2 regions of the Marmoricola sp. RAF53 genome follow, and region 1 is predicted to be linked to the other one. Evidence: riboswitches for the same ligand, from Rfam matches in the RefSeq annotation. Region 1 holds a riboswitch; the other holds the start of a gene.
What was found. A riboswitch is a leader RNA that binds a small molecule or an ion and turns the genes downstream of it on or off. The one in region 1 is predicted to bind S-adenosylmethionine.
Positions count from the first base shown of each region.

Region 2: linked by a shared signal. The riboswitch ahead of thrC (threonine synthase) and the one ahead of AB4Y76_RS05315 (aminotransferase class V-fold PLP-dependent enzyme) in region 1 are both predicted to bind S-adenosylmethionine.

Region 1 covers NZ_JBFRDX010000004.1:234,897-246,153, forward strand. Annotated here, with positions in the region: gene AB4Y76_RS05280 (efflux RND transporter periplasmic adaptor subunit) at 1-118, shown strand, start outside; gene AB4Y76_RS05285 (ABC transporter ATP-binding protein) at 115-828, shown strand; gene AB4Y76_RS05290 (ABC transporter permease) at 825-2,051, shown strand; gene AB4Y76_RS05295 (hypothetical protein) at 2,081-2,977, shown strand; gene AB4Y76_RS05300 (efflux RND transporter periplasmic adaptor subunit) at 2,979-4,556, shown strand; gene AB4Y76_RS05305 (ATP-dependent DNA ligase) at 4,583-5,548, shown strand; gene ligD (non-homologous end-joining DNA ligase) at 5,548-6,447, shown strand; SAM riboswitch class IV at 6,545-6,659, shown strand; gene AB4Y76_RS05315 (aminotransferase class V-fold PLP-dependent enzyme) at 6,692-7,996, shown strand; gene AB4Y76_RS05320 (dicarboxylate/amino acid:cation symporter) at 8,084-9,505, shown strand; gene AB4Y76_RS05325 (hypothetical protein) at 9,545-10,297, shown strand; gene AB4Y76_RS05330 (Ig-like domain-containing protein) at 10,408-11,257, shown strand, end outside.
Region 2 covers NZ_JBFRDX010000003.1:102,121-113,377, forward strand. Annotated here, with positions in the region: gene AB4Y76_RS03520 (alpha/beta fold hydrolase) at 1-36, shown strand, start outside; gene AB4Y76_RS03525 (ABC transporter ATP-binding protein) at 140-1,213, shown strand; gene AB4Y76_RS03530 (LacI family DNA-binding transcriptional regulator) at 1,227-2,264, opposite strand; gene AB4Y76_RS03535 (GH1 family beta-glucosidase) at 2,261-3,670, opposite strand; gene AB4Y76_RS03540 (carbohydrate ABC transporter permease) at 3,667-4,563, opposite strand; gene AB4Y76_RS03545 (carbohydrate ABC transporter permease) at 4,563-5,486, opposite strand; gene AB4Y76_RS03550 (ABC transporter substrate-binding protein) at 5,603-6,892, opposite strand; gene AB4Y76_RS03555 (Pr6Pr family membrane protein) at 6,991-7,647, opposite strand; gene AB4Y76_RS03560 (MoaD/ThiS family protein) at 7,674-7,949, opposite strand; gene thrC (threonine synthase) at 7,992-9,263, opposite strand; SAM riboswitch class I at 9,276-9,428, opposite strand; gene otsB (trehalose-phosphatase) at 9,504-10,340, opposite strand; gene AB4Y76_RS03575 (LytR C-terminal domain-containing protein) at 10,375-10,914, opposite strand; gene AB4Y76_RS03580 (DUF3263 domain-containing protein) at 10,926-11,222, opposite strand.

The sequences.
Region 1 (11,257 bases):
CACCAACCGGAACCGGCAGGGCGGCAACCTCACCTTCCCGGGCGGCGCTGAGCTGCCCGGCGGCGGCCAGCTTCCCCCGGGCGGCTTCTCCGGCCAGTTCTCGGGGAGCGCCGGATGAGCCCGGACCAGGCTCCGGTGATCGCGTTGGCGGGCGTCCGCAAGACCTACGACACCGGCGCGATCGCCGTCGAGGCGCTGCGCGGGGTCGACATCCGGATCGAGCACGGCGAGTACGTCGCCGTCATCGGGCCGTCCGGCTCCGGCAAGTCCACGCTGATGCACATCCTCGGCTGCCTCGACGTCCCGACCGAGGGGCACTACGAGCTCGCCGGGCGCGACGTCAGCGACCTCGACGAGGTCGACCTCGCCGGGATCCGCAACGCCGAGATCGGCTTCGTCTTCCAGCAGTTCAACCTGCTCCCGGACATGACCGCGGTCCGCAATGTCGCCCTGCCGCTGGTGTACGCCGGCATCGGGGCGGCCGAGCGCGAGCAGCGGGCCCGCCGGGCGCTGGAGCGGGTCGGCCTCGCCGACCGCGGCGACCACCGTCCCGGGGAGCTCTCCGGCGGTCAGCAGCAGCGGGTCGCCGTCGCGCGGGCGCTGGTGACCGAGCCGTCGCTGATCCTCGCCGACGAGCCGACCGGCAACCTGGACTCGCGCTCCTCGGCGGACGTCCTCGGGCTCTTCCGCGAGCTGCACGAGACCGGCCGCACCCTCGTCCTGATCACCCACGACCAGGAGGTGGCCGACGCCGCCGACCGGGTGCTGAGCATCTACGACGGTGCCATCCGCGACGACCGCCGCAACGCGGTGGGGGTCCGGGCATGAACTGGCTCGAGACCCTCCGCACGGCCGGCGACGCAGTCCGCGCGCACCGGCTGCGGTCACTTCTGACGATGCTCGGCATCGTCATCGGCATCTCGTCGGTCGTGCTGACCGTCGGGCTCGGCCTCGGCGCCCAGGACAAGGTCCGCTCCCAGATCGACTCGCTCGGCTCGAACCTGCTGATCGTCTCGCCGGGCAGCAGCACCGCGAGCGGCGGCGTACGGGGTGGCTTCGGGTCCGCGGCGACGCTGACCGTGGCCGACGCCGAGGCGCTCGCCGACAGCCGGGTCGCGCCGGACGTCGCGAAGGTCGCCCCGGCGACCGCGTCCTCGACGTCGCTCACCAACGGCACGACCAACTGGACGACCAAGGTGGTCGGCACGACCACCACCTGGCAGGACGTCCGCTCCCGGACGCTCTCCTCGGGACGGTTCTTCACCGCCGCCGAGCTCGACCGGGCGGCGAACGTCGTCGTGCTGGGCCCGGACACCGTGGACGAGCTCTTCGACGGCCGCGACCCGGTGGGCCGGACCGTGACCGCGGACGGCACCTCCCTCACCGTGATCGGCGTCCTGGACGTCTCCGGCGCGAGCTCCGACGACGCGAACGAGGACGACCTGGCCGTCGTGCCGATCACGACCGCGCAGCGCCTCTCCGGCTCGACCAGCAGCTCGGTGGCGAACATCTACGTCCAGGCGGACAGTGCCGGCACCCTGTCGGCCGCCTACCAGGAGGTCGACGCCGCGCTGCTGACCTCGCACGACGTGACCGCCAGCGCGGCGGACTTCTCGATCGCCACCCAGGACGCCCTGCTGGAGACCGCCAACTCGACCAACCGGACGATGACCATCCTGCTCGGCGGCGTCGCGGCGATCTCGCTGCTCGTCGGCGGCATCGGGGTCATGAACATCATGCTCGTCTCGGTGACCGAGCGGGTCCGCGAGATCGGGCTCCGCAAGGCGCTGGGCGCCACCCCGGCCGCGATCCGCAGGCAGTTCCTCCTCGAGGCGTCGCTGCTCGGCGTCGCCGGGGGAGTGATCGGCTCGGTGCTCGGCGTCGTCGGCGCGCTGGTGCTGCCGAGCCTGATCGACCAGCCCGTCAGCATCTCCGCCCCGGCGATCCTCGCCGCCCTCGGGGTGGCCCTCGGGATCGGCGTCGGCTTCGGCGTCTACCCGGCCAGCCGCGCCGCCCAGCTCACCCCGATCGACGCGCTCCGCAGCGAGTGACCCCCGCACCCATGACAAGGAGAACCCGTATGACCCGCACCCTGATGTCCCTCCGCCCGCGCGTCACCCCCGGTGCGGCGCGCAAGGTCGCCGCCGTCTGCGGCGCCGGCTTCCTGCTCGTCGGCGCCAGCGCCTGCGGCGGCGGGGACGACCGGACCGCCACCGGCAGCACCGGCGAGGGGAACCAGCCCCAGCAGCAGAGCGTCGGCGGCGACCAGGGCCGGTTCCCGGGGGCCGACGGCAAGGTGGCCGCGGTCTCCGGCTCGACCGCCCAGGTGCAGAGCCAGGCCGATGGCCAGGTGGCGGTGACCTGGAACGGGTCGACCACCTTCACCCGGCAGGTCGCCGGCTCGCTGGCCGACGTCGCGGTCGGCAGCTGCGTGGTGGCCCTGCCCGCGGCGAGCGCCACGGACTCAGGTCCCGGGAGCGACGCCGCCGCGACCGCGGTCACCGCCGCGACGGTGACGATCACGACCAGGACCGACGGCACCTGCACCGGCGGCTTCGGGGGCGGCCCCGGCGGCCGGCCCCCCGGCGGTCGGCTCCCCGAGGGCGCGACCCCGCCCTCGGGCCGGGTCCGGGTCGGCGGCTTCGGCGCCATCGGCGCCATCGGCGAGGTGACCGCGGTGACCGGCACCGGCTTCACCGTGAAGACCGTCCGGCCGACCGGCGCACCGTCGGCGGGCAGCACCCCGACGACGGAGGAGACCCAGATCAGCGTCACCGTCACCGGCGCCACGACGTACACGAAGACCGTGCCGGGAGCAGCCGCCGACGTGGCGGTGGGGCTCTGCCTGCGGGCGAACGGCACCGCCGACAGCACCGGCGCGGTCACCGCGAAGACGGTCGCGCTCAGCGACCCGACCGACGGCGAGTGCGGCGGGATGATGTTCCGCCGCGGCACCGGCACGGCGCAGGGGTCCTGACGTGCGACTGCAGCGCAGGCGACTCACCTGGCCGGTGCTGGTCGCGGTCGGGGTGGTCCTGGTCGGCGGCGGCGCGGCGTACGCGGTGGTGAGCGGCGAGGACACCCCGGACTACCGGACCGTGGCCGCGACCCGCGGGGACGTGCAGCAGACGCTCACGCTCTCCGGTCTCGTGGACGCCGCCCGCCGCTCCGACCTCGCCTTCGGCACCGACGGCACCGTCGCCGAGGTCAAGGTGGCCCAGGGGCAGAAGCTGAGGGCCGGCCAGGTCGTCGCCGTCCTGGAGACCGCATCGCTCGACGCGGCGGTCACCGACGCCCGGGCCGCGCTGGCGAAGGCCGAGGCCCAGCTCGAGTCCGACCAGGACGCGCAGACCGCCAGCGTCGCCGACGCGGCCAGCACCCCCACGACACCGAAGGGCGCCGCGAAACCCTCCGCCGGCACCGGCGCCTCGGCGGCGCTGCTCGCGAAGCTGAAGGCGCAGCAGCAGGCCGTCCTGAAGGCGCAGAGCGCGGCGTCGGCCGCCCTGGTCGCGGCGAAGGAGGCACTCGCGGCGCAGACCAGCGCCTGCACGGACGCCTACCAGGCGAGTGCCACCGACGACCAGAACGCCGCCTGCGACGCGGCGCTGGCCGACGTCCAGGCCAAGCAGGCGGGCGTCAAGGACGCGCAGGACGCGCAGGCCGACGCGCTCGCCGCCCTGAATTCCACGCTGAATTCCACGCTCTCCGGCACGCTCGGCTCGGTGGAGGCGCGCACCTCCGCGGCCACCGCCGACACCCCGTCCGGCAACGGGAGCGGCTCCACCACCGGGGCGACCGGCGGCACCGTGACGGCAGCCCGGCTCGCCGCCGACCAGGCCCGGATCGACCAGGCCGAGGCCGACCTGATCACCGCCAGGGCCGCCCGGGCGAAGACGGCACTCCGCGCGACGCGGACCGGCACGCTCGCCTCGCTGGATCTCGCGGTCGGCGACCCGGTCAGCGCCGGGACCGCGGTCGCGGTGGTCGTCGGCGGGAAGGCGGTCACGCTGACCGGGAGCGTCTCGGAGAGCTCGGTCCGGCAGCTGAAGGTCGGTCAGACGGCGCGCGTCACCGTGCCGGGGTCGACCGCCGGCACCCAGGGCACGGTGACCGCGATCGGGATGACCGCCGACACCTCGACCGGGAGCACGACGTACCCGGTCACGGTCACCGTCGAGGACCCGACGATCGCGCTCCCGACCGGCTCGCGCGCCCAGGTGAGCATCGTGCTCGCCACGGTCGGCGACGTCGTCACCGTGCCGACCTCCGCGGTCAGCCGCAGCGGCGGCACTGCCGTGGTGCGGACCTGGGACGGCAAGAACCTGACGCGCAAGCAGGTCACCCTCGGCGTCGTCGGGGCCCGGTCGGTCGAGGTGACCGACGGCCTCGGGGCCGGTACCCGGGTCGTCCTCGCCGACGCCGGCCGGGCCATCACCGGCGCCAGCGACGAGCTCGGCCAGCGCGGGGGCTTCGGTCCGGGCGGCGGCCCGGTCGTCCAGTTCCGTGGTGCCGGCACCGGCGGCGGACCGGTGACCTTCGGAGGTCCGGGCAAGTAGGCGGACTGCCTGACAGGATGGCTCGCATGCAGCCGATGCTCGCGACCCGGGGCGACCACGTCCCCGCCGGCGACGGCTGGGTGCACGAGGTCAAGTGGGACGGGATCCGGGCGCTCGTCGACGTGAGCGACGGGCGGGCCCGGATCTACACCCGCAACGAGAACGAGGTCGCGGTCGCCTACCCCGAGCTCCGCGGTCTCGGCGGGCTCGCCGAGGACCTGCTGCTCGACGGCGAGATCGTCGCGCTCGGTGACGGCGTGCCGTCGTTCGGGGCGCTCGCCGACCGGATGCACGTCCGCGACGCCGTGAAGGCGGCCCGGCTGGCGCAGACGAACCCGGTCACCTACCTGGTCTTCGACGTGCTCCGCCTCGACGGGGAGGACCTGACCCGGCGCCCGCTCGTTGAGCGCCGCGAGATCCTGCTCGGCCTCGGCATCTCCGACGGTTTCGGGGACGGCGAGCGGATCGCCTGGCAGGTGCCGCCGACGTACGACGACGGCGCGATGCTGCTCGACGCCGCCGAGGCACAGGGGCTGGAGGGGATCGTCAGCAAGAGGCTGAGCAGCCTGTACCGGCCCGGCCAGCGCAGCAAGGACTGGCTGAAGTTCCCGATTCGGCCGACCGGGTCCTACGTCGTCGGCGGCTTCCGGTACGAGACCGGCAGCGCAGATCGGAAGGGACCGGGCCGGCTCGGCGCCGTGCTGGTGGGCGAGCCCACGGCCGACGGCCTGGTCTTCCGCGGCCGGGTCGGGTCGGGGATCGCCGGCAAGGCCGGACAGCGGCTCGGTGAACTGCTCCGCCCGCTGGTCACCGACGTCGCGCCGTTCACCGAGGACCTGCCGCGGCTCGACGTGGCCGGCACCGTGTGGGTCGAGCCGCGGGTGGTCGTCGACGTGCAGTACCTGACCCTGACCACCGACGGCCGGCTCCGCCAACCCGCCTACCGGGGCGTGCGGACCGACCTCGACGTCGCGGACCTGGAGGGCCCCTGATGGTGGAGCGGACCGAGGTGCAGGTGAGCGTGGACGGGCGGGTGCTCACGCTGGTGAACCTGGAGAAGGTGATGTACCCCCGCACCGGCACCACCAAGGCGGAGGTGCTCAACTACTACGCGCGGGTCGCGCCGGTGATGCTGCCGCTGCTCGCCGACCGTGCCGTCACCCGGATCCGCTGGCCGCACGGGACGGGTGACAAGTCCTTCTTCGAGAAGAACGCCCCCGCCGGCATCCCGAGCTGGCTGCGCGTCGTCACCGTGCCGACCAGTGGCTCCCGCAGTGCTGCTCGGGGAGGGGCGTCCCAGGAGGAGAGCGAGCTGCGGTTCCCGGTGATCGACTCGCTCGCCGCGCTCACCTACCTGGTCAACCTGGCCTCGCTCGAACTGCACGTGCACCAGTGGACCGTCGACGCGGAGGGCCGGCCGGTGAACCCGGACCGGATGGTCGTCGACCTCGACCCGGGGGAGCCTGCCGGGCTGATGGAGTGCAGCCAGGTGGCGCTGCTGGTCCGTGACCGGCTCGCTGCCGACGGCCTGGACTGCTGGCCGGTGACCAGCGGCTCCAAGGGCCTCCACCTGTACGCCGACCTCCCCGGCCGCGAGCGCACCTCGAACGAGGTCCGTGACTACGCCAAGGGGATCGCCGAGGAGCTCGAGGCCGCGCAGCCGAAGCTGGTCGTCTCGCAGATGACCAAGGCGCGGCGCAGCGGGAAGGTCTTCCTGGACTGGTCGCAGAACGTCGGCGCGAAGACGACCATCTCGCCGTACTCGCTGCGCGGACGGGACTTCCCGACGGTCGCGGCACCGCGGACCTGGGACGAGGTCGAGGCCGGGGCCGAGGACCCGCTGGGCCTGGAGCACCTGCGGTTCGAGGAAGTGCTCGACCGGCTCGGGTGAGCTGCGCGATCGCGCCGACCCTGCTGTGTTTCTCCCGACGCGCCATATCCGTTGATGAATTGACAACTAAGTTGATCGACTTTAATGTTCCACCTGTCGTCACGAGTACTGGTGCTAAGCCCCGGCTGGCCAGTCGGCAACCCTCCTCCGCGGTGGGGTGCCCCGGGTGAAGACGCGGCCCGCTGCGCAGTGCAGCCGGGCAAGTGCGGACTCGGACTCGGGTCCCTGGACCGAGGACGGACCCATGACTGCCCACGACACTCTCGTCGACCTGCCTGCGGCCGGCGCGGAGCCGCTGGCCGCGCTCGTCGGCGCGGACCTCCAGGTCCCGCTGGTGACCGGCGGCACCGCGCGCTACGTCAACCTCGACCACGGGGCCAGCGCGCCGGCGCTCCAGGCGGTGGCCGGCCGGGTCGCGGAGTTCCTGCCGCACTACGCCAGCGTCCACCGCGGCGCCGGCTTCCCGTCGATCACCAGCACGGCGGCCTACGAGGCGGCCCGGCGCTCGGTCGCCGCCTTCGTCGGCGCCCGGCCCGACGACGTAGTCCAGGTGGTGCGCAACGCCACCGACGCCTTCAACCTGCTCGCCACCGCCGTGCCCGGCGACGTCGTCCATCTCGACCTCGAGCACCACGCGAACCTGCTGCCCTGGCGCGAGCGGGGGAGCCGGGTGGTCGCGGCCGGGAGCACGGTCGCCGCGACCCTCTCCGCCCTCGAGGCCGAGCTCGCCCGGACCCCGGCCGCGCTGCTCGCGGTCACCGGCGCGTCCAACGTCACCGGCGAGCTCCTCCCGCTCGCCGAGCTCGCCGCGCTCGCGCACCGCCACGGTGCCCGGATCGCGGTCGACGGCGCTCAGCTCGTCCCGCACCGGCGGGTCGACGTGGCGGCGCTCGGCCTCGACTACCTGGCCTTCTCCGGCCACAAGCTCTACGCCCCGTACGGCGCCGGCGTGCTCGTCGGCCGGCGGGACTGGCTGGACGCCGCGCCGCCGTACCTGGCGGGCGGGGGAGCGGTCCGCCGCGTCACGGTCGGGGGAGCCGTCTGGACGACCTCGCCGGCCCGGCACGAGGCCGGCACCCCGAACGCCGTCGGCGCGGTCGCGCTGGCCGCGGCCTGCGACGCCCTCGCGGCGATCCCGGCCGAGGTGCAGGAGGCACACGAGCGCGACCTCCGTGGCCGGCTCGCGGCCGGGCTGACGGCGCTCCCGGGCGTCCGGCTCCTCACGCTCTGGGACGGAGAGGTCGACGCCGTCGGGCTGGTCACGTTCACCGTGGACGGTTTCCCGGCCGAGCTGGTCGCGCAGTACCTGTCGGCCGAGCACGGGATCGGCGTCCGCGACGGGCGGTTCTGCGCGCACCCGCTGCTCGACCGGCTCCACGACGGCCGCACCGCGGTCCGGGCGAGCCTCGGACTCGGGTCCGCCCGCGGCGACGTCGACCGGCTGGTCGCCGCCGTCCGTGCCCTGGTCGAGTCCGGTCCGGCGTGGACCTACTCCGACGAGCACCTGCCGGTGCCCGACCCGCGGCCGCTCCCGCTCGGCCTGGTCTGACCGTTCTCGGCGGGTCGACGTGCGCCGTCGTTCAATCTTAAGTTAAGTTAGTTAGTAGACATTAGATAGAAGAAGGGGGATCCGCCCGTGAAGTGGCCGGACCTTGTTGCACTCGCCCTGGTGGTCGTCGCCTACGTCGGCATCCACCTGCTCCGCCGCCGGAAGGTCAACTTCAGCCTGCTGACCCTGCTCGCGCTCGCCGTCGGCATCCCGATCGGCCTGGCCGCCCGCGGTCACGCCGACTACATCGAGCCGATCGGCCGGATCTACATCAACATCCTGCTCGCCGCCGTGGGCCCGCTGATCGCGGTGGCGATCATCTCCAGCATCGCCTCGCTCGGCGGCCTCGAGAAGCTGCGCACCATCGGCCTCCGCTCGATCTTCTGGCTGCTGCTCAGCAACGCGATCGCGGTCGTCCTCGCCCTGGGCGTGGGTCTCGCCACCGGCACCGGCTCGGGCCTCGACGAGAAGGTCGGGGGACAGCAGCTCTCGGTCCTGGAGAACTCGGTCCAGAACTTCACCGACGTCGTCGTCGGGTTCTTCCCGGTCAACGTGGTCGGCGACTTCGGCGCGAACCACATCATCCCGATCATCCTGATCTCGGTGACCCTCGCGGTCGCCTACCTGTCGCTGAAGGAGCGCGACGCGGTCGCCGTCAAGCCGTTCGGCGACCTCGTCGAGGCGCTCAAGCTCGTCGTCTTCAAGGCGGTCGGCTTCGTGATCGGCCTGACGCCGTACGCGATCGTCGCGCTGACCGCGACCGTGGTCGCCAACACCGTCGACCTCGGCGACAAGTTCTGGTCGCTGCTCGGCCTGCTCGGCCTGGCCTGGGGCACCTGCTTCGCGCACACCTTCCTGGTCAACAGCGTGATCCTGCGGACCGCCGCCGACGTCGCGCCGGTGCCGTTCTTCAAGAAGATCTTCCCGGCCCAGGTGACCGCCTTCACCACGCAGAGCAGCGTCGGCACCCTCCCGGTGACCACGGACGTGCTCACCCGCCGGGTCGGCGTGCACCCGGAGGTCGCGCACTTCACCGCGCCGCTCGGCACCACCATCGGCATGCCGGGGTGTGCCGGCATCTGGCCGATGCTCATCGCCGTGTGGGGCATCAACGCCTACGGCATCCCGTACGACGCCAAGGACTACGTCGTGCTCGCCGTCCTCGGCACCCTGGTCTCGATCGGCACCGCCGGTGTCCCCGGCACCGCGACCGTCGCCGCGGCCACCGTCTTCGCCGCGGCCGGTCTGCCGCTGGACTTCATCGCGGTCACGCTGCCGATCAGCACGATCGCCGACATGGCCCGCACCGCCACCAACGTCACCGCCGCGGCCGTCAGCGCCACCGTCGTCGCCCGGCAGACCGACCTGCTCGACGACGAGATCTTCGCGGGCCGCGCCGAGTTCGTCGAGGACCAGCCCGAGAACGAGATCGCGATCGACGAGGACGAGCTGACCTCGGTCCTCGACGTCGAACCGCTCACCGCCACCCGCCTGTCCACCCCGGTCTGAGCACCGGCGCCCACCCCTCACCCCCACAGGAAGAAGACCATGAAGCGCTCCCTCTCCACCGCGATCGCCGCCCTCGGCCTGCTCGCGAGCACCGTCGCCCTCGCCCCGTCCGCCGACGCGGTCACCAACCCGGCGGACAACCCGCACAAGATCACCGTCAAGGGCGACGACGGTCAGACCTACGTCGACGGCCAGGACACCCTGCCCGGCTACGACGACGAGGAGTGCACCTACATCCCCGGTGCCTGGTTCGACTTCGACAACAACCGGGTCCACTACGCCGACGGCCAGTCGATCCCGTGGACCGAGTGGGACCGCGCCACCGGCTACAAGGAGTGGAAGGCGAAGCAGGGCACGCCGTCCTCCGGCAGCACCTCCGGCGCCACCAAGCCGTCCTCCGGTGCGACCAAGAAGCCGACCAGCACCCCGAAGCCGGCGGGCACGACCAAGTCGTCGGGCACGACCAAGTCGAGCTCGAACGGCGCGGCGGCGGCTTCCGGCGCGACCACCGACGCGGCCACCCCGTCGGCCGGTACGACGCCCACCGCCGGCGACACCCCGACCGCGGGTGCGACGCCGACCGAAGCCGCGACCCCGACCGACGCCGCGACCACCGGGGAGACCGACGAGGTGACCCTCGCCTCCGGTGCGCCCGCCGAGTCGGCCTCGACCGACCGCGAGGACGGCGGCACCGGCTCGGCCGGCCTGCTGATCCTCGGTGGTCTGGCCGGCGCCGGCCTGATCGCCTTCGCCGGCTACTCGGTCCTCGGCCGGAAGCGCCGTTCGGCCTGACCCCCGCGGGAGGTCTCCCGCATCCCTGAACGACCACCTCGAGGGGGCACCGGCCCCCTCGGGCGGGCCCGTGCGCCCAACTCCACCCCGAGAAAAGGATGAACACAGCCATGAGCACCAACACCTTGCGGCGCCTCGTCGCCGCGGCCGCGGGCCTCGCGCTCGTCGCCCCGGTGGCCACCGGAGCCCTCGGCGCCGCCAGCGCCGCACCGGCCCGCAGCGCCGCCACGGCGGTCGACACCACCTACCTGTCGGACACCTTCCCGGGCCTGTCGGCGAGCCCGGTCCTGGAGACGGTGACCTACGACCGGTTCCAGTGGCTGCTCCAGCAGAGCGGTCAGTTCGCCTTCGTGATCGGCTCCGCGAGCGACGCCGGCTTCCCGGCCAAGGTCGTCGCCGCCGAGGCCGCCGCCAAGGCCGCCGGTGCCGCGAAGGTCTACTGGTTCGACCCGAACCTGTCCGGCCAGACCGGCGTGAAGAACCTCGACACCCGCAACCCGGGCGGGATCAACCTGGCCGCCGCCTCGCAGACGATCTTCGGCAACACCTGGAAGAACGTCCTCGGCCAGTACCTGGGCAACGGCGTGAAGTCGGTGCCGAACGCCGCCGGCACCTCGGTGACGGTCACCGCCGACGACACGGTCGTCAACGACGTCGACGACCCGCTGTGGGACTACCGCAGCAGCCCGGCCGCGACCCCGGTCGGCGCCGGTGACGACATCTTCTTCGTCTACGACAAGGCGCACACCGGGACCGGCGGCGCGGCCGACAAGGTGCTCAGCTGGGTGAACCTGTCCAGCACCGCGGACGTCGCCACCGCCACCACCGCCGCGCTGACCGCGGCCGGTGGCGCCGCCACCCTGGACCAGAAGAGCCAGTTCGACTGGTGGAAGGACGCGGCGAACAAGAAGCACGACCTGGCCTACGCCGATGACGCCCGGTACGGCGGCAACATCCTCG
Region 2 (11,257 bases), on a different contig from region 1:
AGCGACCTCAAGAAGTCGGCGGGGCTCGGACACTGACCATGTGGGAGCGTTCCCATAAGCGCGGATCCGGGCTACTCTGAGGCTCTCACCCTCACTCGGATCGTCCGGCACGTTCCTGCCGGTGAAGGAGACCCTCACCATGTCCTCGGTCTCGTTCCGCAACGCGGAGTGCCGGTACCCCGGCGCCGACCGGCCCGCCGTCTCCGGCCTCGACCTGGAGATCGCCGACGGCGAGTTCCTGGTCCTCGTCGGTCCATCCGGGTGCGGCAAGTCCACCAGCCTCCGGATGCTGGCCGGCCTGGAGCAGGTCACGTCGGGCCAGATCCTGATCGGCGACGTCGACGTCACCACGACGCCCCCCAAGGACCGCGACATCGCGCTGGTCTTCCAGAGCTACGCGCTCTACCCGCACATGACGGTCGCCGAGAACATCGCGTTCTCGCTCCGGATCGGCGGCGTCGACAAGGCCGAGCAGCGTCGCCGGGTCGGCGAGACCGCGCGCCTCCTCGGCATCGACGACCTGCTCGGCCGCAAGCCGAAGGAGCTCTCCGGCGGACAGCGCCAGCGCGTCGCGATGGGCCGCGCCCTGGTGCGCGAGCCGGCGGTCTTCTGCATGGACGAGCCGCTGTCGAACCTCGACGCCAAGCTCCGGGTGAGCACGCGAACCCAGATCGCCGCGCTCCAGCACCGTCTCGGGATCACCACCGTCTACGTCACCCACGACCAGGTGGAAGCGATGACCCTGGGCGACCGGGTCGCGGTGATGAAGGACGGCGTGCTCCAGCAGGTCGACACCCCGCTCGCGCTCTACGACGAGCCCGCCAACCTCTTCGTCGCCGGCTTCATCGGGTCACCCGCGATGAACCTGCTCGACGCGGGCCTCGCCGACGGGCAGGCCGAGATCGGGACCTTCCAGGTGCCCCTGGAGCGCTCGGCTCTCACCCGGGCCACCGGGCCGGTGACCCTCGGCATCCGCCCCGAGGCGTTCCGGCTCAACGGCGCGGACGGGGGCATCCCGGTCCGGATCCACCTCGTCGAGGAGCTCGGCTCGGACGCCTTCCTGTACGGCGCGACGTACGGCGACGCGCAGCCGCGCGACGTCGTCATCCGGGTCGGGGCCCGCAGCGGCCACCGGTCCGGGGAGGTCGTCCACGTGACCGCCGACCCGGGAGCCGTGCACGTCTTCGACACCGCCAGCGGCCAGCGCCTCTGACCCCGGGGGTGCCTCAGCCCCGCGGCCGGGTGCTGCCACGCTCAACCAGGCTGGTCTGCAGCACCCGGGTCTCGACCGGCTCCCCGTCCGGGTCCTCGAGCCGGCCCAGGAGCACCTCGACCATCGCCCGCCCCATCTCCTCCGGCGGCTGGCGCACGGTCGTCAGCGGGGGGCTCGTGGTGAGCGCGAGCGGCGAGTCGTCGAAGCCGACGACGCACACGTCCTCGGGCACCCGGCGGCCGGCGTCGCGGAGCACCTGGAGCGCGGCGGCGGCCATCGGGTCGTTGGCGCAGAAGACCCCGTCGATCCCGGGACGGCGCTCCAGCAGCTCGGCCATCGCCCGGGCGCCGCTGCTCTGGCTGAAGTCGCCGGTGGCCACCAGCTCCGCGGGGAGCCCGCGGTCGGCCGCGGAGAGCGCGGCGCGGAAGCCGTCGTACCGGTCGCGCCCGGCGATCATGTCGAGCGGCCCGGTGATCGTCGCGATCTCGCGGCAGCCGACGGCGACGAGGAGCTCGGCCGCGAGCGCCGCGCCGTGCTGGTTGTCGACGTCGACCCAGGGGGCGTCGACGACGCCGGCACCTCGCCCGCCCAGGACCATCGGCAGCGAGCGCGACCGGATCACCGCGGGCAGCCGGTCGTCGTCGTGCAGCGAGAGCAGGAGCACCCCGTCGACGTGCTGACGGCTCAGGTAGGCCTCCAGGTGGGCGCTCCGCGCACCGGCCTGGGAGAGCAGCAGGACGAGCTGCTTGCCGGCCGCCGACACCGCGGTGCTGATGCCGCGCACGACGCCGGCGAAGAACGGCTCCCCGAAGATCCGGTCCTCGGACTCGGCGATGACCAGGGCGACCGTGTCGGTCCTGCGGGTCTTCAGCGTCCGGGCCGCCGCGTTCGGGATGTACTGGAGCTCGGCGACCGCGGCCTCGACCGCCTGCCGCCTGCGCTCGGAGACCTGCTCCGAGCCGTTGATCACCCGTGACGCCGTGCCGCGCCCCACGCCCGCGAGCGCCGCGACCTGCTCCAGGGTGGGGCCCTGGCTGGGCTTGCGCGTCATGGTCCCAGTATGGAGGCCCGGTGATCCTCGACGAAGCGGGCGTACCAGCGGCCGCTGGCCTTCGTCGTCCGCTTCTGGGTCGCGTAGTCGACGTGGACCAGGCCGAAGCGGACCGCGTACCCCTCGGCCCACTCGAAGTTGTCCAGCAGGGACCAGGCGAAGTAGCCGCGGAGCGGTACGCCGGCCGCGATCGCCCGCGAGCACGCCTCCAGGTGGGACGCGAGGTAGTCGGTGCGCTCGGCGTCCTCGACGGCGCCGGCCGCGTCGACCGCGTCGTCCCAGGCGGAGCCGTTCTCGGTGACGACGAGCGGGACGTCGCCGTAGTCCCGGGTGATCCGGGTGAGGATGTCGGCGAGCCCGTCCGGCTCCACGCCCCAGCCGTTGGCCGCCAGCGGGCCCCTCGGGTCCAGGAACTCCACGCCCGCGCTGCCGGGGTACGCGCCGGACCGGACCGTGTGCCGGGTGTAGTAGTTGATGCCCAGGAAGTCCAGCGGCCGGCTGATCTCGGCCAGGTCCCCGTCGCGCAGCCATGCCGGGCTCGCGCTGAGACCGAGGTCCTCGAGGACGTCGGCCGGGTAGCTGCCGAGCAGCAGCGGGTCGAGGAACCAGCGGTTCTGCAGGCCGTCGATCCGGCGGGCCGCGTCGAGGTTGCCGGGCCGGTCGTCGAGCGGGACGACCGGGTAGAGGTTCACCGAGATGCCGACCTGCGCCTGCGGATCCGCCCGGAGCACCTCGACGGCCCGGCCGTGCGCGAGCAGCAGGTGGTGGGCGGCCGCCACCGCGGCGTCCCCGTCCGTCCTGCCGGGCGCGTGCAGACCGGAGGCGTAGCCGAGGAACGCCGAGCACCACGGCTCGTTCAGCGTGATCCAGTGGTGCACCCGGTCGCCGAGGCGGTCGTGCGCCGCGGCGGTCAGCTCGACGAAGCGGTCCACGGTGTCTCGGGACGGCCAGCCGCCGCGCTCCTCGAGAACCTGGGGCAGGTCCCAGTGGTACAGCGTCGCCCAGGGCGTGACCCCTTGGGCGAGCAGGGCGTCGACGAGGCGGTCGTAGAAGTCGAGCCCGGCCGCGTTGACGCGCCCGTCACTGTCCGGGCAGATCCGCGGCCAGGCCAGCGAGAACCGGTAGGCGCCGAGCCCGAGGCCGGCGACGAGGTCCACGTCCTCGGCGTACCGGTGGTAGTGGTCGCAGGCGACCGCCCCGGTGTCGCCGCCGCGCACCCGGCCGGGGGTCGCCGCGAAAGCGTCCCAGATCGACGGCGTGCGTCCGTCCTCGGCGACCGCACCCTCGATCTGGTACGACGCGGTGGCGGCGCCCCAGACGAAGTCCGCGGGGAAGGAACCGGGGTCGGGCCCGGCGGCCGCGCGAGCCACCCGGTCCGGGGGTGCGGCGCGTTTCGTCGCGGTCATGACTTGACCCCTCCCTGCATCAGGCCGCCGACGATCTGCCGGCCGAAGAGCACGAACACCAGGAAGAGCGGCACGACGCCGAGCAGCGTCCCGGCCATCACCAGCGCCTGGTCGGAGTAGTAGCCGCCGGAGAGCCGGGAGAGGGCGACCTGGACCGTCGGGTGCTCGACGTCGAGGACCAGGTAGGGCCAGAGGAAGTCGTTCCAGCGTTCCATGAACGCGAGCAGGCCGAGGACGGCCGCGGCCGGGCGCAGCGCCGGGAGGACGACGTACCAGAAGGTCTTCCAGGACGAGCAGCCGTCCATCCGGGCTGCGTCGAGCAGCTCGTCGGGGATGGCGACCAGCGCGTACTGGCGCATGAAGAACACGCCGAAGCCGCTGACCAGGAAGGGCAGCGTCACCGCCTGGAGCGTGCCGGCCAGGCCGAGCTTGGTCATCAGCATGTACAGCGGGACCAGGCCGAGCTGGATCGGCACCATCATGGTGGCGACGACGGCCACCAGCAGCACGTCCCGCCCGCGGAACCGGAGCTTGGCGAAGGCGAACCCGGCCATGCACGAGGTGATCACCACCGCGGCGGTGCTGACGGCGGCGACCAGGAAGCTGTTCAGCACCGCCTGGGAGAACATCACGTCGGCGTTGCCGAAGACGCGGCGGATGTTGCCGAACAGCTCGCCGCCCGGGGTGAGCGGCGGGGGCACCGAGGCGATGTCGTCGTTGGTCCGCGAGGCCATCACCAGCATGAAGTAGAGCGGGAAGACCGAGAGCAGCGCGACCACGGTGAGCACCAGCAGCACGGGCCACCCGCGGGACCTGCGCCGCGGCGGGGCCGTCGGGGGGTCCAGGTGCGCCGGCGGGGTCGCGACGGTGGAGACGGCGATGTCGGCGGCCATCAGACGCCTCGCATCCGTCGGTTCATGAGGAGCACGTTGAGGGCGCCGATGACCGCGATCAGCAGGAACATCACCCAGGCGATCGCGGAGGCGTACCCGAACTCCTGGCCGGTGAACGCCTTCTCGTACAGGTACATCGTCAGCGTCTGGAACTGCCGGGTGGTGCCACCGCTGATCGCGTTGGCCCCGGTGTTGAACAGCAGCGGCTCGGTGAACAGCTGCATCCCTCCGATGATCGAGATCAGGGTGACGAAGACGAGCGTCGGCCGGAGCATCGGGATGGTGATGTGCCAGAACTGCTTGAAGCCGCCCGCCCCGTCGAGCTCGGCCGCTTCGTAGAGGTCGGGAGGCACCGCCTGGAGCGCGGCCAGCAGGATCAGCGCGTTGTACCCGGTCCACCGCCAGTCGACCATCGTCGCGATGGCCAGCCACGAGGACCAGCGGTGCTCCTGCCACGCGACCGGGTCGACGCCGACGTGGCCGAGCGCCCAGTTCGCCAGGCCGTAGTCGCGGGCGAAGATCAGGGTGAAGATGATGCCGACCGCGGCCACCGAGGTGATGCTCGGGACCAGGACGCTCATCCGCCACAGGGTCCTGGCGCGGAAGACCCGGTTGAGCAGCTGGGCGATCGCGAGCGCCATGAAGATCTGCGGCACGGTGGCGAGCACGAAGATGCCGAGGGTGTTCTTCAGGGCGTTGTAGAAGTACGGGTCGCCGAACAGCTCGGTGTAGTTGTCGAAGCCGATCCAGGTGTGCGAGCCGAGCAGGCTCCAGTCGTGCAGGGACACCCACGCGGTGTAGAGCAACGGGAACAGGCCGAAGACCGCGAACACGAGGAAGTACGGCGAGACCAGCGCATAGCCGATCGCGTGGCTGTCGACCCACGAGCCGAACCGGCGACGCCGGGTGGTGGTCCTTGCCATCGCTGCCCCTCCTCCTGCCTCGTTGCGACCGACGTCGACCAGGGAGACGGCGGGTCGAGCCCCGTGTCGTGCTCGACCCGCCGCCACGACCGTGCGCCGCGCACGGTCGGCCTGACTCAGCCGGCGGCTGCGGTGCCGTCCTTGACGGCGGCGTTCCAGCCCTCGGCGGAGGATCGCTGTCCCGACTCGACACTGCGCAGCGCGTTCTCGACAGCATCGCGGACCGGGACGTTCTTGGCACCCAGGAACACCGGCTCCAGCGAGCTGGCGCCCGCCGCGAAGATCTTGCCGGTGGGGGCGTTGTTGAAGTACGGGTTGGAGAAGTCCAGCAGCTTCGGGTCGGTGTACAGGGTCGGGTTGGACGGCAGGTTGCCGACCTCCTCGAAGGCCCCCATCTGACCGTCGGCGCTGGTCAGGAAGTCGACCAGCTCGATCGCGAGCTTCTGGTGCTTGCTCTGCTTCGGCACCCCGAGGAAGGAGCCGCCCCAGTTGCCGCCGGCGCCCGGGACGGCCGCGACGTCCCACTTGCCGTTGCCCGACTCACCGGCCTGGTCCTTGATGTAGCCGGTCATCCAGGCCGGGCAGGCGACGGTCGCGAACGAGCCGTTCTTGAAGCCGGCGTTCCACTCGTTGGAGAAGGACTTCAGCTTGGCGCTGATCCCGGCGTCGACCATCTTCACCGACTCGTCCCAGGCGTCCTTGACCGCCGGGTTCGACTCGATCACGAGCTTGCCGTCCTTGTCGAAGTAGGTGTGGTCACCGGACTGCATCAGGATGGAGTTGTAGGTGTTCGTCGCCGCGTCGATGAAATGGACCTTGTCGTTCTTGATCCCGGACTGGAACCGCTTGCCGGTGGCGATGAAGTCGTCCCAGGTCGGCCACAGCGCGCTCACCTGGTCACGGTCGGTCGGGAGACCCGCCTTGGCGAACAGGTCGGTGCGGTAGCACATCGCCAGGCCGCCGACGTCGGTGCCGAGGCCGATCGTCGTCTTGCCGTCGGCGGTGGTGGCCTGCTGGTACTTCCAGGGCAGCCACTGGTCGGTCTTCTCGTTGGAGCCGTGGTCCTGGAAGTTCACGAACTTGTCGGCGCCCTCCAGCATGCTGATGACCTGGCCCTCCTCGATCGCGACCACGTCGCCGGCCCCGCTCCCGGCGGCGATGCGCTGGGTCAGCTGGGTGTTGTACTTCCCGAGGTCGCCCTCGGAGGACTCCACGATCTTGACGCCCGGGTGGTCCTTCTCGAACTGCTTGTAGAGCTTGTCGTAGCCGAAGTTCCCGAAGACGCTGACCCGGAGGGTGCCCGTCTCGCTGTCCGACCCGCCGTCGCCGCTGCCGCCGCACGCCGTCAGCCCGAGGGAAGCGACCATGCTGAGAGCCGCCAGCGCGGCGATCCTGTGTGAGTTCATGTCCGTCCTCGTCTCCTGGCCTCCCGGGATGGGAGCGTTCCCATGCACTGTGACCCCAGTCACACGCGAGTGTCAAGGGGTGAATGGGAACGTTCCCATCACGTCCTCGCCGGGTCGCCGTGCGCGCGCTGCGCAAGTCGCCGGTCCAACGCCACCGCGCCGAGCGCGAGAGCGAGCATCAGCGCCGCGACCAGCACGCAGTTCAAGGCCACCACCAGGTAGCCGTGCTCGTCGACGTCGAGGAAGGGGTACGGGTACCAGCCGGCGAACGCGCCCCGCACCAGCGTGTACGCGAGCCAGACCAGCGGCAGCACCAGGAACGGCCCGACGTCCGCCGCGGTCGCCCGGCCTCGCGGGCCGAGGACCAGCCAGCCGGCCACCGCCAGCAGGGGCACGACCACGTGCAGCAGCCGGTCGGCGAGCAGGTCGGCGCCGTGCAGGTCGAGCAGCGGGCGCAGGAAGAAGAAGTGCACGAGGCCGCCGCCGAAGCAGATCACCACGGCGTCGAGCCGCAGCGCCCGCCACACCCGGGTGTCCCGGTCCCGGCCGAACGCCAGCGTGCCGGTCGACCAGGCGACCAGCACGTTGCTCCAGATCGTCAGGTACGACGCGAACCGGACCAGCCGCGTCCCGCGGTCCGGCCGGTTCGTCTCGTCGAGGACCACGTGGCCCTGCCAGACGAGGACGAGCTGGAGGGCGACGGCGAAGGTCGCGACCAGGAAGGTGACCAGGTGGAACCAGCGTGCCCGCGTCATGGACGGAGACTAGGGGAGCCCCCGGATCACCCGCCGGCGACGGCCGGGATGATCGAGATCTGCACGCCGTCAGGGGTGGCGGTGCCGAGGTTCTCCAGGAAGCGGACGTCGTCGTTGCCGACGTACACGTTGACGAACCGGCGGATGTCGCCGGCGTCGTCGAGCACGCGCGCCTTGATGCCCGGGTGGTTCGCCTCGAGGTCCTCCAGCACGGCGGCCAGGTCGGCGCCCTCGGCGCTCACCTCGGACGCACCGCCGGTGTAGGTGCGCAGGATGGTGGGGATCCGGACGGACACGCTCATGGTGCAGGCTCTCCTCGGTAGTGGCGGATCAGGCTGCGCTGATCAGATGATGTCGGCGGCGGCGAAGGCGTCGTACGTCGGCGCGATCGTGGCGACCGGACCGACCTGACCGCTGATCGCGTCCAGCGTCTTCAGCCCGTGGCCGGTGTTGATCGCGACGGTCTCCAGCGTCGGGTCGAGCTGGCCGGTCTCGACGAGCTTCTTGAGCACCGCGACGGTGGTGCCGCCGGCCGTCTCGGTGAAGACGCCCTCGGTGCGGGCGAGCAGGACGATGCCGGCGCGGATCTCGTCGTCGGTGACCTCCTCGACAGCCCCGCCGCTGCGGCGGGTGATGTCGAGGACGTAGATGCCGTCGGCCGGGTTGCCGATCGCCAGCGACTTGGCGATGGTGTCCGGCTTGACCGGGCGGATCGCGTCGACGCCGGCCTTGAAGGCGGTGGCGACCGGGCCGCAGCCCTCGGCCTGGGCGCCGAAGATCTTGTAGGGCTTGTCCTCGACGAGGCCGAGCTTGATCAGCTCCTGGAACGCCTTGTCGACCTTGGTCAGCTGCGAGCCGGACGCGACCGGGATGACGATCTGGTCGGGGATCCGCCAGCCGAGCTGCTCGGCGATCTCGTAGCCCAGGGTCTTGGAGCCCTCGGCGTAGAACGGGCGGACGTTGACGTTCACGAACGCCCAGCCGTCCTCCTCGCCGGCGATCTCCGAGGCGAGCTTGTTGACGTCGTCGTAGTTGCCGTCGACTGCCACCAGCGACTCGGTGAAGATCGCGGAGTTGACCTGCTTCGGCTGCTCGAGGTTGCTCGGGATGAAGACGACGGTCTTGATCCCGGCCCGGGCGCCGGCGGCGGCGACCGCGTTGGCGAGGTTGCCGGTGGAGGGACAGGCGAAGACCTTCGAGCCGAACTCGCGAGCGGCGCTGAGGGCGCACGCGACGACGCGGTCCTTGAAGGAGTTGGTCGGGTTGGTGGAGTCGTCCTTGACCCAGAGCTTGTCGATGCCGAGCTCGCGGCCGAGGTTGTTCGCCTCCAGCAGGCGGGTGAAGCCCGGCTCGGTGTTCGGGGACTGCTCGATGTCGTCGGGGACCGGGAGCAGCGCCTTGTAGCGCCAGATGTTCGCGGGGCCGGCCTCGATCTGCTCGCGGGTGACGGCCGGGAAGTCGTAGGCGATCTCGAGCGGACCGAAGCACTCCAGACACGCGTAGTGCGGGCCGAGCTCCTGGGTGGTGCCGCACTCGCGGCAGATCAGCCCGGTGGCGTAGCCGAAGGCGCCGTCGCGGAGCACGGTGCCAGCAGTCGTCGTCGTAACGTCGCTCAAAGGAAGGCCTCCTTCTCATCTTCCCCGGGCCGACTCTCGGACCGGGACGGATTTGGCACCACACCGTCGAATCCGGCCGGCCTGGGATCAGGCGCGGAGCGGAGGCTCGAGCGGCGGTTGCCGGGACTTCGACGGGCCGTTTCCCTCAGTCCCTCTGGATGAGCTGTGCACCAGCCTAAGGAGGCGTCTCAGAATGTGCACATCGATTCCGGCATTTGAGACGCGCGTCTCGGACCGTGGTCAGCCCCCGAGGGCGTCGGCGAGCGTGCCGAGGAAGTCCATCACGCCGTCCGGGCCGGCCACCACGATGTCCGCCAGCTCGCGCAGCTCGGACTGCTCGTCGGATCCCGAGCAGACGAGCAGCGTCGGCACCCCCTCGGCCCGCAGCGCCAGCATCGTCTCGAACGCCGGCACGTCGCCGAGGTCGTCACCGACGAACACCGCGGCCTTCGCGCCGGTCTCGTCGATCAGCCGCCGCAGCGCGATGCCCTTGTCCATGCCGGCCGCCCGGATCTCGACCACGAACCGCCCCGGCTCGACGGTCAGGTTCCGGGCCTCGGCCGCCTCGCGCAGGATCGGCAGCACCCGCTCGAACGCCGCCCTCGGATCCGTCGAGCGCCGGGTGTGCACCGCGACCGCGAGGCCCTTCTCCTCGACCCAGGCGTCCGGGACGTCGGCCCGGCGGAGCAGCCGCGGCAGGTCGCCGATCAGGCTGGCGAGACCGGCCGGTGGCTTGGGAGAGACCACCCGGCGTACGCCGGAGGTCCAGCGCTCGTTCCCGTACTGACCGAGGACGACGAGCTCACGGCCGAGCTCGCCGATCGCGTTCCCGACCTCGTCGAGGCCGCCGAGGGCGAGCACCTGCCGGGCCGGTCGGCCGGTGACCACGGCGATCGTGCCCACCCGCGCGGCCAGGTCGACCAGCAGCGGCCCGGCGCGGTGGTGGATCAGCGCGACCTCGGGGTTCTCCACGATCGGCGAGAGGGTGCCGTCGAAGTCGAGCGCCACCAGCAGGTCGGCGCCCGCGCGGACCACGGCGTGGTACGCGTCGGCGCCGGTGGCGGAGCGGAACTCCATGGGTCCACTCAACCAGAGGTCGACCGGACCGCGCCTACTGGTAGTCAGCGGTGAGGATGACGGTCAGCCGGTCGGAGCGCATCGGGTCGACCGCCGGCTTCACGGACTTGATCCCGAGATCCTTGGCCAGCAGCTGCGCGGCGGCCTTCATCTTGTCGCCGTAGTACACCGTGCTGGTGTCGACGGTGCCGTACCAGTTGTCCGAGCCGACGACGTTCCAGCCGGCACCCTGGGCGCGGGTGGCGGTCTTGCCGGCCAGGCCCTTGACGTTGGAGTTGTTGAAGACGACGACGTAGAGCTGCCCCTTCTTCACCACCGGCGGCGGCTTGGGGGTCGCGGTCGGGGTGACGACGACGTCGGGCGCGGGCGTCTCGGGCGCCGCGGTCTGCGACGGCTTCGCGGTCGGCTTCGCGTGCGCCGAGGAGGTGGCGCTCGCGTTCGAGGCCACGTCGGCGTCGTCGTTCTGGGTCGCGATGAACACCAGGCCGCCGAGCGCGACGGCGGAGATGCTGAAGACCATCAGGCGGGTCGGGAGCACGAAACCGCGCTCGTCCCGGACCCGGGTGAACCTCATCGGAACACCCGTCAGAGCTCGAACCCGAGGCGGCGGGCCGAGCGCTGCCGCTGGCGGGCGGCACGGAGGCGACGCAGGCGACGGACCAGCAGCGGGTCGTGCGCGAGCGCCTCGGGACGGTCGATGAGGGCGTTGAGGACCTGGTAGTACCGCGTCGAGCTCATGTCGAACTTCTCGCGGACGGCGGTCTCCTTGGCGCCGGCGAACTTCCACCACTGGCGCTCGAAGTCGAGGATGCCGCGATCGCGCTCCGACAGCGCGCCGGACTCGCCGGGCTGACCGGAGTTCAGGGCGTGACTGGCGGCCATCGTCGTCGGCTCCTCGGGCTTGCTTCCATCAGACT